Regions from separate parts of the Paenibacillus sp. CMM36 genome, predicted to be linked through region 3. Evidence: riboswitches for the same ligand, from Rfam matches in the RefSeq annotation. Region 3 holds a riboswitch; each other region holds the start of a gene.

Region 1 (3,126 bases), on a different contig from region 3:
TACGCTCTGCCAGTTGTTCTGTACTGCCTGCCTCAATTCCGCGCACGCTATAACGTCCCTGTGTGCGAAGTAAGCGCATCATGGAGAGCAGTAGCGAGCTTTTGCCAGCCCCGTTTTCACCAACCACGCCAATCCAGTCGCCAGGCTTCACCTGCGCATGCTCCACATAAATCACTGAACTTAAACCGCGGAGGCCGCTAAAATGTTCCAGCTCCAGCACATCAGTCCCCGCACCATTCTGTTGCGTCACTGCTTCACTCCAACGTGGCGAAGACGCTTCATTCCATACTCCCGGATACCACACGCCGTACTCGGACAATGCCTGCCGGTGCACATGAAATACTTCTTGGGCCCTTCCATCTGCAATGATCTCCCCTTGAGCAGAAAGCACCACAATCCGATCCACATCATGGACAATTTCATTAATTTTATGCTCCACAATCACCAGTGTCTGGTCTACCGAAATGTTGCGAATGGTATCCCACACCTGTGTAGTGCCTTCCTCGTCCAACAAAGCCGTGGGCTCATCCAGAAAAAGCACTTCTGGCTCCATAGCCAGCACAGACGCAATCGCCAGCCGCTGCTTCATTCCCTGTGACATGCTGCCAATGGGCATATGTATATCATCCGTCGATAGACCCACCTGTATCAGCAGCTCGCGAATACGGGATCGCATCTGCTCCCGGGGAACCTGATTATTTTCCAACACAAAAGCCAGTTCCTCATCTGCATATGACATACAGAACTGCGTATCAGGATCTTGAAATACAATACCTGAGACACTTGGGATTACAGCAGCATCGCATTTCATAGGCACTTCTATCGTGCGTGGAATCAGACCGCTTAACACTTGGAGCAGTGTTGATTTACCGCATCCACTCGGTCCCAGTAGCAGCAGCTTTTCCCCCTTGCGGACAGACAAAGACATATTGTGAAAAAGCAGCTCTTGCTCACCGGGGAATTTCAACCGTAGCCGGGTGATCGAAGCCACCACATCTTCGGTTGCCCGGCTCATCAATCCAGCCCCTTATAATCTTGTTCCGTTGCAGGCCTCAAACTTCGCGTGACTCCGGTTACCTCCAATGCCTTAGCCAGATAGAACGCGAATACCCCGGCAATCACAATACTGCCAATCATCCGAAATCCAATATACAAAACATAGTTCCAAGTCGATAGCTGATCAATATACCCGTAGCTGAAGTCTAAAATCAGAGAAGTGACAGCCGCCCCAGCCGCAGCTAGCGAAGCAACCCACAGGTTTGCGTTCCGATACAGAAAAGCCGCAAAAAACAGCTCCGCTCCCAAGCCTTGCAGCAGGCCATAGTACAAGGTGGACATACCCCATTCGCTTCCCAAAAAAGCACTGACCGTTGCCGCTGCCACCTCTGCCAAAATCGCAACACCCGGCTTGCGAATGATGAGATAAGCAAACGTACCTGCCATAAACCACATGCCATACATCAGTTGCTCGGCGTGTAGACCCAATGGTTTCATCAAATCATAGGCAGGTCCCCATATTTTGTAGATCAACCCGAACACAACAGCGATCACAATCGTGACCAAAATATCCGTCAGTTTCAACCCTTTGGACGCTCTTACAGCAGTATTCATTATTGCGTGCTCCCCTTTTTCCTTATAGTTGGCCTCTTGGCCATGAAAAAAAGCTTGTCTGGAGCTGAATCTCCAGGCAAGCTTTATGCGCAGTAAAAGGTGAAGCACCATACAAAACATCATTCGTCGATATGCCTTATATAACCAGTAGTCTAAACTACTACACTGATACCCAGCCAAGTCAGGATCAAGGTAAAATGCTAGGACATACATTGAATCTATCGACAACCGCAAAAAAAAGCGGCATTCCTGTATAGTGTTCTTGGTTTCTCTACGCTGGCATTACCCAGATCAGATTTCACGGTCAGTGGCAAGGGCCACCCTCTCAGCCTGACTTTCTCAAGCTCCCGACAATGCTTTTTAATTCACTATAATATATACCACATCTATGGCTTTGACAATCCTATAATCCGAAGAAACGTTTAGCCGTTTCCGTCGTCGCGATTTCGATCTCCATCATGCTTCGACCTGTACATTCGGCTATCGTAGCAGCAATGTGAGCGAGATACATGGGCTCATTACGCCCTTCTTTAGGCTTCACAGGCAAATTACGCGGGGTCAAAAATGGAGCATCCGTTTCAATCATCAGACGGTCCAAGGGAATATCTCTGACCAGTTCACGCAGATGCTTCCCCCGCCGTTCGTCGCAAATCCAGCCGGTGATTCCGATATACAGTCCCATTTCTACATACGTACGCAATTCCTGTTCCGTGCCGGTAAAACAATGCACTACCGCTTTATCGACAAGCCCTTGATACTCCCGAAGCATAGCGACAAAGTCCTCATGTGCATCTCGTTCATGCAGAAATAACGGCATTTTCAGCTCACCCGCCAGTTGGATTTGCTCGACAAACCATCGGCGCTGCACATCACGTGGCGAAAAATCACGGTTATAGTCCAATCCGCATTCCCCTATGGATACGACCTGCGGCTGACCCGCCAACTGGCGGAGCTGCTGAATCGTGTCTGCACTGCAGTCTTTGGCATCATGGGGATGCACGCCAGCTGTCGCATACAGCTTGCCCGGATAACGCGCTGCATACTGAGAAGCTTCCCGACTGCTGCGGACACTGGTCCCGGTAATAATCAGCGGTGAAATCCCTACAGCCGCGGCTCTCTCTACCACCTGTTCCCGATCTGCATGAAACGAACGATGCATCAAGTTCACACCAATATCAATTAACGGTGTACCCCTTTCCATCTCAATCCCTCCCTCGCAAACTACAATCTTGGATCAATCGGCTCTGATTCCAGAGATAGTGCGGCAAGGACGCATTCATGAATACGATCTACCGTATCCTTGCGGACAAAACGTTCCACGCCTTCCATACCAAGCGCTCCTTCCATCAGGGCATGACGCTCCTTTTTGTTCGTTCGACGCTGCTTCAGACGCTTTAAATTCTCAGGGGCAAGATAATCCATACCGTAAATGATGTGCAAATACTTCCGGCCTCTCACCTTGATTGCAGGCTGAATCATCTTGTCCCGATTTTTCATCAAAAAGCGTTCCGGCTT
Region 2 (3,126 bases), on a different contig from region 3:
TGCTTCGGCCCCATCGGTGATGACGTCTTCTTTTCCAGTGATGACAACCATTGTATTGAGCACTCGAGCAGCCCGAATTGCCAGATCGACATGGCCGCTGTCAGCACTGTCACCAGCATCTACGCCTTTAATCTCACGCGCTTCTCCAACAAGATGCGCGACTTCGGCCGCGTTGCCTCGTACCAAGGAGATTTTGACTTCATTCAGGATTCGCAGTGCAGACTCGGTTCTAAAGCTCGTTGCTCCCGCACCGACCGGATCTAGCAGGACTGGAACACCGTGTGCATTTGCTGATTGTCCAGCAATGATCATGGCATCCACCAGTTCGCGGTTCAGCGTACCGATGTTTAATACGACGGCTCCCGCTATTTTTGCCATGTCTGCTACTTCCTCGGGTGCATAGGCCATCACTGGGGAGGCACCCAATGCATACAGGCCGTTGGCGGTAAAGTTGGTGACTACCACATTGGTGATATTGTGAACGAGGGGTTTGCTATTTTGTACCTTCGTTAGGAGATCCGAATAACTTTTTTCCCATGTACTCATCATGATTATCCTCTCTATAGTTGGTGGTTTAACAGGACATTAACCGTACTTCACTCATCGAATTGACAGGCTGACTATTCCAAGACCGCTGCCTGCATCTGGACCGGCCATTCTTCCTGCTTATAAGCCATGTCCCAGAACTTATATTCCAGCTGGCAGCTCAGTATAAAATGCTCAATCATCCGCTCCCGCTCAGCAGCCGTTGCCCCTTCCGCCCAAGCATCTACACGTTCTCGGAACTTGAGTGTTGTATCATCAAGCTGGTCTCCATAAAAGCCAATCCATTCATAGAACGGATGGGACTTATCCGGCTTTACTTCATCTAGCAGCCTGCGGCCAATCTCGGCATACGTCCACATACATGGCAGCAGCACAGCCAAGATCTCGCCCAGGTTGCCCTCATGCGCAACCGTCAGCATGTGCCGGATATAGTGATGAGCCGACGGAGCGAGCGGATATCCCTGCAATTCTTCATAGGTCACCCCTGCGACAGCACAGAAATTTTGATGCGGATGAACCTCGCTGTGGAGAATAAAAGAGATTTGTTCATTAAATACATCCATGTCCTCCCGATTCGTGCATTTGGAGATTGCGATGCCGTATATCCGCATGTAGGCGTTCAAATATTCAAAGTCCTGTTTTACATAGTGAATCAGCTGTCCCCTTGTCAAACTTCCTTCAGCAATACCTCTCACAAAGGGATGCTCAAAAATCGCTTGAAAAATGCCGTCCGCCTGCCGACGGAGTTCTTGTGTAAAACTCAATTTCGCCACCTCCATAAAATTGAAGAGCAAGAAGTCCTGTAAGAATATAATTCCGGAACAACGCTAAAAAGCCGCCCCAGAAAAATGGAGCGGCTTCAACAATAGGCCCAATACGCAAAAAACGCTTGAAACCTTATATACGAAGGCTCCACTTTCCTACGCTAGTACGAACTAGATCAGGTTCAAAGGGTCCAAGATACGTTCTTGTCTCAGCCATAGCGGCTCCCCTAGTGGACTTCTATTCTTTTGACTATTACTGTACATACGTTCATACGCTATGTCAAACATGTCTATCTGGTCAAGGGCCAAACGACAGAGCTGAAGTTCGCTTCCGAGAGGGAAAAAGGCGCTGGAGAAGATCAGTTCCGTCTACACGAAGGAATTCGCGGCAGGCTCCAATGTCCAAATAATCAGCATTTATACCAATAGAGAAATCAGTACTGGGAGTGTAACGAGCGATATGACAGCACTGATGACAAAGGAGGAGGCTGTTTCTGATTCCAGGCTTTCAAAACGGGTGGCGATCATAGCAGCGACTGCTGAACCCGGGAAGGAAACGAGCAGAACTGCCTTCACAGTATCTGCAGACGACAGACCGCACAGGTAGGCGATCAGCAGCATTAATAAAGGCTGTACAATTGTTTTTAACAGTGCGATGGCAAAGGCACTTACACTAAAACTAATGTTGCGTACGCCAATGGTCACTCCGACAGCGAATAAAGCGGCCCCGGACGTAATGTCTCCGATTTGATTCAACGATTTGTTCAACAAATCCGGTGAATGGAAGCCGAACAAGGTCAAAATTACACCAATCAGTGGAACCAGCGCCAGCGGTTCTTTTAATCCATGAAGAATGGAGTCCCAGATTAACCTTCCGAGGTGACCGTTCCGTTCTTTGCCTGAATTCCTGCTGGCTACGGTAGCTATAATGGTAGCCGCCGGGTCAAGGACGGCATTGACTACGATCCCGGTAAGCGCAATCGGAATGGCGACAGCAGCGGAACCGTAGATGGCTCCAAGCACAGGAATGCCCATAAAAGCAAAGGTCGGCTGTGCCGAGTTCAAAGCAAACATGGCGGCATCCTTGACCGACTGCTTCCCCGCAAAGCGGGACAGTAGAAGGAGAACGGTAAAAAAGCCGACAATGCCAATGAACAGGGCCAGCAGGAATGGCCATTGCTCGATGAGCGCTTTCCTGTCCGTTGTCGTAATACCGATGAATAGATGCGCAGGTAGTGCAAATTTGGTAACGAGCGCATTTAGGGTTTTGGAGGAAGAGGCATCAAAGCTTTTGTAATGCCCCGCTAACCACCCTAAAATAATAACGAAAAAAATCGGCACCAAAATATACAAGATATGTCCGACACTCATAGATTGATTCTCCTTGCTTGAACTGACGTATTCTGCCTGTCTGAACAAGGCAATCTCTTTCTTAAATGGAGCATTAGTGAGGGTGATGTATTACGCTTTCCACTGCTTTGACCTTGACATATTCCGGTTTCCACATTGCATCCCGTATAGCTTGTTCAACATTTGAAATGTGTGCCTGAGCTACCTGATCCTGAATCGCTGCTTTCGCTACCGCAACCGCAACAACGTACGAAACATCACGTAATTTTTGGATATGAGGGAGCAACGCACCGCCAGGCTTATTCGAATCTACGCCATTGGCAACGGCATCTGCTGCGGCTGTAAACATCGCAGGGGTAATCCTTTTGGCTTTAACCACAATCGCACCCAGACCCAGTCCCGGGAACACAAAGGCATTGTTCGCCTGTCCAATTTCAAATTTCGTACCGTTATAAGTGACGGGGTC
Region 3 (3,126 bases):
AATAGAATTTAGGTATAATTCCACTTGAAAATGATAGTGTATATCCGTATAGATACCTATTATCGTATGATGGGGGTTATCCAAAGTCAACGCCTGAACCGGAAAAGTAAAAATGATGCAAAGAATTGTCGATGTTTGTTCTCGTTCTGTAATATGGTTGTCACAAAAACATCGGTTTACAGTAGCCGCGACTATTCTATATAATTTATGTAACCATGTTTCATAGTGTGAAACGAATATGGATACAAGAGGAGCGGTTCACGAATGGAAGACCGTAAATTAACCGTTCGCGCTGTAGAGCGTGCACTTGATATATTGCTGTGTTTTACCGCAGATTCGGATCTTGGCCTAACGGAGATTGCCTCCAAAATTGGTCTACATAAAAGCACGGTTCATCGGCTGCTGACTACGTTGGAGGATCGGGGCTTTGTCGTTCGGAATGCCGAAACGGAAAAATATCGACTTGGCTTCCGCATTTGGGAGCTATCCACACATTTGTCCCAAAGTGACGAGCCGGCGGTGTTGTTACAGCCTGCAATGGAAGGACTGCGTGACCGTCTGGGCGAAACGGTCAGCTTGTACTTACGGGACGGCAGCATGCGTATTCGCATACAAGCCGTGCAGAGCAATCAGGCGATCCGCAGGGTTGCGCCTGTGGGTGCGCGTATGCCGCTGGCTGTAGGAGCCTCCAGTAAGGTGCTGGCTGCCTTTATGCCGCCGCAGGAGCTGGAAGCCCTGCTAAGCGGGAATGAATGGCCGCCCTCGGTAGACGCGGAGGTCTATAAAGCCCAGCTGCAGGACATTCGCGAGAAGGGCTATGCGACCAGCTATGAAGAACGGGAGCCAGGGGCCGCTGCTGTGGCAGCACCAATTGTGAACCGGAAGGGACAGGTCACTGCGGCTTTATCTGTATCCGGTCCGGTCAGTCGGCTTGCACCCGAGACGCTACATGACTTTGCTCCGATTTTGATCGAAGCGGCGAAGGAAATGGGGCTTATGCTTCCGTAACAAGAATGAATGCAGTTGAAGCAAGCAAAGTGATTTGGTGAGGAGCGTCTTCTTGCTAAATGGAACCTAGAAGGGTTGCCAAAGCCATAAATTTGAAGTAGTCTGATAAGGATGGCGGGATGTCTGTTATGTCCGCCTCATGTGAATAGAAGTATCGCAGTTACTGGGGGAGCCTGTAATGCCGGGCTGAGATGGAATCGTGTAAGATTCCGGACCCTTTGCACCTGATCTGGATCATACCAGCGTAGGGAAGTAATCGGCCATTGAAATGTATACGCAGCTGCTGTCTACGGTGACGCATTGGAATAGGATTATTCCACATGTGCACGGTCTGGATAGCTGCCTCGTTAGATTAGCCGGTTCCCTCGGGAACCGGCTTTTTTGCATAGATCAGCGCCACCCTGGGAATGGTTCCGGATCGGTGTGTCATTTCATCGAAACAGGAGGAATGGACAATGAAGCCGACAGAAGTAGAAGGAACAAAAGGAACAGAATTTAAATCAGCAGAAGTAAGGTTGGCAGGAACAAGGGAAGTTGGGGTAGAGAAGACAAACGGGGAGCAAGCCAGTGGGGTAACGCCCTTTCCAGGGAGCCGTAAGGTATATATTCAAGGCTCGCGGCCGGACATTGCCGTCCCAGAGCGGGAAATTGCTCTTCATCCTACACATACGCCGCAGGGCACGGAGCATCATGAGCCATTGCGTGTGTACGATACGAGCGGTCCCATGACTGACGAAGCCTATCAGGTCGATATCCGTCAGGGCCTGCCTCCATTACGGCGAGCTTGGGCACTGGAACGGGGCGATGTGGAGGCTTACGAGGGACGCGCCGTCAAACCGGAGGATAATGGACTGAAACCTGGCTCCAAACGGGAGACAGTTGAATTTCCCGGCGTGACCAACCGTCCGCTTCGTGCTTCGCAAGGTCGTACAGTGACGCAAATGCATTATGCACGGCAAGGGATCATTACGCCCGAAATGGAATTTGCGGCGATCCGCGAAGGGGTGGAGCCTGAGTTTGTACGGCAGGAATTGGCGGCTGGACGAGCCATTTTGCCTTCGAATATCAATCACCCGGAAAGTGAGCCGATGGTCATTGGGCGTCATTTTCACGTGAAGATCAATGCGAACATTGGTAATTCTGCGGTTACCTCCTCGATTGAGGAGGAAGTGGAGAAAATGACCTGGGCTGTGCGTTGGGGCTCGGATACAGTTATGGACCTATCCACAGGCCGTAATATCCATACCACACGTGAATGGATCATTCGGAATTCTCCTGTACCGATTGGAACTGTGCCGCTGTATCAGGCACTTGAAAAGGTGAACGGCGAAGCAGAAGCGCTGACGTGGGAGTTGTATCGCGATACGCTGATCGAGCAGGCGGAGCAGGGAGTGGACTATTTTACAATTCATGCGGGTGTATTGCTGCGGTATATACCGATGACGGCGAATAGAATGACGGGAATTGTGTCCCGTGGCGGGTCGATCATGGCAGCCTGGTGCCTTGCGCACCATCAGGAGAATTTTTTGTATACACATTTTGAAGAAATCTGCGAAATTATGAAAGCCTATGATGTGGCCTTTTCTCTCGGGGATGGTCTACGTCCAGGTAGTATCTATGATGCGAATGATGAAGCACAGTTTGCAGAGCTGGAAACGTTGGGCGAGCTAACGCAAATCGCATGGAAGCATGATGTTCAGGTCATGATTGAGGGGCCGGGACATGTCCCTATGCATAAAATCAAAGAGAATGTGGATTTGCAAATGGAGATTTGTAAGGAAGCTCCTTTCTATACCTTGGGACCGCTCACGACGGATATTGCCCCCGGATATGATCATATTACCTCAGCCATCGGGGCGGCGATGATCGGTTGGTTCGGGACGTCCATGCTGTGCTATGTTACGCCTAAGGAGCATTTGGGTCTTCCGAATAAGGATGATGTCCGTGAGGGTGTCATTACCTACAAAATTGCGGCACATGCTGCCGATCTGGCGAAGGGCCATCCACGGGCGCAGCAGCGGGATGATGCTTTGTCCAAGGCACGCTTTGAGTTCCGCTGGCGGGATCAGTTCAATCTGTCGCTTGATCCCGAGCGGGCCTTGTCCTACCATGATGAAA
Region 4 (3,126 bases), on a different contig from region 3:
TGAACGATATATTGCCCCGATCGCTTGTTCATCCAAACCTGGAATTCGTCGGGCCAATTCTTTCGCATCCCACCAGATAGGACAATCACCCTCTCGCGTTTTAGCAGCTTTCCAGCGTTTTTGGCCTTCAGTCTCCGTACGGAAAGGGGTCACAAACCCTTCAGTACGGAATTCCACCGAAATACCTGACAAACGCTCTAGATCACAGACAAGCTCAGGGAATGCATCTCGACTTATGCGAGCAAATCGTGATAGCTCAGAGCCGGTGAACTCTTCACTTTCCGCTGCCAGCATTCCAACCGCTGCTCCTGAGGCTCCCTCACCCGGGATCAATCGTTCCAGCATAATCGTACTTCTTCCCTCCTTGGCCACATGATAAGCAATGGAACTGCCGATGACACCTCCACCTATGACCAAGCATTCAGCGTGTCCAATCACTCTTTCCTCTGTGTGTATCTTTAGCATTTGTTCCGTATCTCCTCTCCATAAACCCTTCTGCTTTCAGCTTGCCTCTACTCTCGTTTTCTCGCTACAGGCTGTGAACTACAAGGTCTGCCATTCGCCTATACTCCATTGCAGCTGCAACGGGCGACTCAGCCTCCCATATACCAGACATCACCGCAATTCCGCTTGCTCCGGCCCTATAAAGCTCCGGGATATGATGCGGTTGTATGCCGCCTAGCGCAATCACCGGAATGTTTGACAGTCTGCAAATATGTTCAAGCTGAGCTAAACCCCGCGGTACAATACCGGGCTTACAATGGGTCTCATATACGTGACCATAAAGTACATAGTCCGCTCCTGCCCGCTCAGCAATTTGCATCTCCTCCAAGGAATGTACAGACACTCCACAGCGTGTACCCTTTGGAAGTAGGCTTTTCACATCCACAACAGGTAATCCATTAGCTGGTAATTGAACGGCTCCGACCAAAGTAAGTAAAGCTACATCCACACGATCATTTACTACAATTTGTTGCAAAGGAACTTCCTGCTCCACCAGGCTGCGAGTCAAAGAAAGCAATGCAGAGGCACCATTCTGTTTTAAACGTGCGTGTACATAATGAACATACGGACAAATCACAGCAGCCACTTGGGCGGCTTGTGCAAAAGTGCCCTTTTCCATCGAAATTGCGTGTAATTCGATTTTGTCTTCACCTCACATTGGACTAAAGGATCTAAGCTTAGCCAGCCACGTCTACCAGCAGGAATGAAAGGGGATTATATGTGAATCGTCTACGGAAGCTCGAACTACTTAAAATGAACGAAACGCAAAAAAACCACTTCCCCAAGGAAGTGGTTTAACGAACGTCCAATAATCGAACGGACCATGATATCCGTATACGTGTATCGTCCCACGCACAAACAAAAATAAAGATGGTGTTGCCTTGTTTGTACGGCGCTCACTTCCCTACGCTGGCATAACCCAGATCAGGTGCAAAGGGTCCGAAATCCATTTATTCCGTCTCAGCCGCATGGGCGGCTCCCCTAGTGTGACTATTTTATTGTATAAGCTAAAGATAGCTTAGCATATTTTTCTAATTCTGCAAACCCCACTTCGTGTGAAATTTGCTGGAACTGGATTTAGCTGATTTTAGTTAACTTTACTTGACCACTCTTCCACATTCCACGTTTTGGTTACCCAATCCTCGTAAAAGTCCGGTTCGTGAGATACAAGCAATACGGTCCCTTTGTATTCCTTCAAAGCACGTTTCAGCTCATCCTTTGCTTTAACATCCAAGTGGTTGGTAGGCTCATCGAACAGTACCCAGTTGCTTTCACGCATTAACAGTTTGCAAAGACGGACTTTAGCCTGTTCTCCACCACTGAGCGCAGATAGCGGACGCGTGATATGCTCATTTTTCAAACCGCAACGCGCCAAATGCGCTCGTACTTCATGCTGGTTCAAATGCGGAAATTCATTCCACACATCGTCAATCGGTGTAATTTTCTCGGCCTTTACTTCCTGCTCAAAATAAGCGGGCTGCAAAAAATCACCTTGATAGGTTTTTCCACTGATTGGCGGAATTTTTCCCAATATGGTTTTGAGCAATGTCGATTTACCGACACCATTGTAGCCGACAATTGCAATCTTTTCGCCACGTTCAATCGTCATGGACATTTTAGGCAAAAGGGCATGTGTATAACCAATCTCAAAATCAATACCCTCAAATACCGTCTTTCCGCTTGCACGTGCCTCTTTGAATTGAAAGGTTGGTTTTGCGGCTTCTTCAGGCTTATCAATACGTTCGATCCGATCAAGCTGCTTTTCACGGCTCTTTGCTCGGCCTGATGTAGAGGCACGCGCTTTATTACGCTGAATAAAATCTTCCTGTTTCTTAATAAAATCCTGTTGCTTCTCATAAGCATCAATATGCTGGGCTTTGTTTAGATCCGCCATTTCGAGAAACTTTTCATAATTAGCTGAATAACGGGTCATCTTGGCAAATTCAAGATGATAAATAACATTAACGACCTGGTTCATAAATTCAGTATCATGTGAAATAAGAATAAAAGCATAAGGATAATCCTTCAAATAGCGCGTAAGCCATTCAATATGCTCTACATCCAAATAGTTGGTAGGTTCATCCAGCAACAGGACGTTCGGCTTTTCCAACAGCAACTTAGCAAGAAGAACCTTTGTCCGTTGCCCGCCGCTAAGTGCGGATACATCCCGATCCAGTCCTATGGCCGACAGACCTAGTCCATTCGCCATCTCTTCAACCTTTACATCAATGAGGTAAAAATCCCCCATATCCAGTTGCTCCTGAATTTCACCCATCTGTTCCAGCAACACTTCCAACTCATCAGGAGAAGCATCCCCCATTTTGTCAGTAATCTGCATCATTTCCTTTTCCAATTCCAACAAAGGAAGAAAAGCATCCTTCAATACATCACGTACCGTTTTGCCCGGTGTCAGCTTGGTATGCTGATCCAGATAGCCGTAACGCACACGTGGAGTCCATTCCACTTTACCCTCATCCTTAAGCAATTTTCCAGTGAGAATGTTCATGAGTGTCGATTTACCAACACCGTTAGCTCCTACCAAACCTACACGTTCCCCCGCAAGCAATCGAAAGGAAACATTTTTAAATAATGCGCGGTCCCCAAAGTTGTGGGATACATTTT

The links. A riboswitch is a leader RNA that binds a small molecule or an ion and turns the genes downstream of it on or off. The one in region 3 is predicted to bind thiamine pyrophosphate.
Region 1: it holds a riboswitch for thiamine pyrophosphate, as region 3 does, so the genes downstream of both, ACWA2B_RS19925 (ECF transporter S component) here and thiC (phosphomethylpyrimidine synthase ThiC) in region 3, are expected to answer to the same signal.
Region 2: it holds a riboswitch for thiamine pyrophosphate, as region 3 does, so the genes downstream of both, tenA (thiaminase II) here and thiC (phosphomethylpyrimidine synthase ThiC) in region 3, are expected to answer to the same signal.
Region 4: it holds a riboswitch for thiamine pyrophosphate, as region 3 does, so the genes downstream of both, ACWA2B_RS13830 (thiamine phosphate synthase) here and thiC (phosphomethylpyrimidine synthase ThiC) in region 3, are expected to answer to the same signal.

Annotation. Positions count from the first base shown of each region.
Region 1 is NZ_JBSEDY010000011.1:65,249-68,374, forward strand. Features, by position in the region: gene ACWA2B_RS19920 (ABC transporter ATP-binding protein) at 1-1,015, opposite strand, end outside; gene ACWA2B_RS19925 (ECF transporter S component) at 1,015-1,611, opposite strand; TPP riboswitch at 1,862-1,971, opposite strand; gene ACWA2B_RS19930 (TatD family hydrolase) at 2,015-2,812, opposite strand; gene ACWA2B_RS19935 (polynucleotide kinase-phosphatase) at 2,833-3,126, opposite strand, start outside.
Region 2 is NZ_JBSEDY010000005.1:92,331-95,456, reverse strand. Features, by position in the region: gene thiM (hydroxyethylthiazole kinase) at 1-546, opposite strand, end outside; gene tenA (thiaminase II) at 621-1,310, opposite strand; TPP riboswitch at 1,447-1,549, opposite strand; gene ACWA2B_RS12405 (hypothetical protein) at 1,557-1,739, shown strand; gene ACWA2B_RS12400 (AEC family transporter) at 1,728-2,681, opposite strand; gene ACWA2B_RS12395 (NAD-dependent malic enzyme) at 2,755-3,126, opposite strand, start outside.
Region 3 is NZ_JBSEDY010000003.1:455,134-458,259, forward strand. Features, by position in the region: gene ACWA2B_RS09325 (IclR family transcriptional regulator) at 265-1,008, shown strand; TPP riboswitch at 1,164-1,276, shown strand; gene thiC (phosphomethylpyrimidine synthase ThiC) at 1,464-3,126, shown strand, end outside.
Region 4 is NZ_JBSEDY010000006.1:331-3,456, reverse strand. Features, by position in the region: gene thiO (glycine oxidase ThiO) at 1-465, opposite strand, end outside; gene ACWA2B_RS13830 (thiamine phosphate synthase) at 530-1,123, opposite strand; TPP riboswitch at 1,389-1,497, opposite strand; gene ACWA2B_RS13825 (ABC-F family ATP-binding cassette domain-containing protein) at 1,592-3,126, opposite strand, start outside.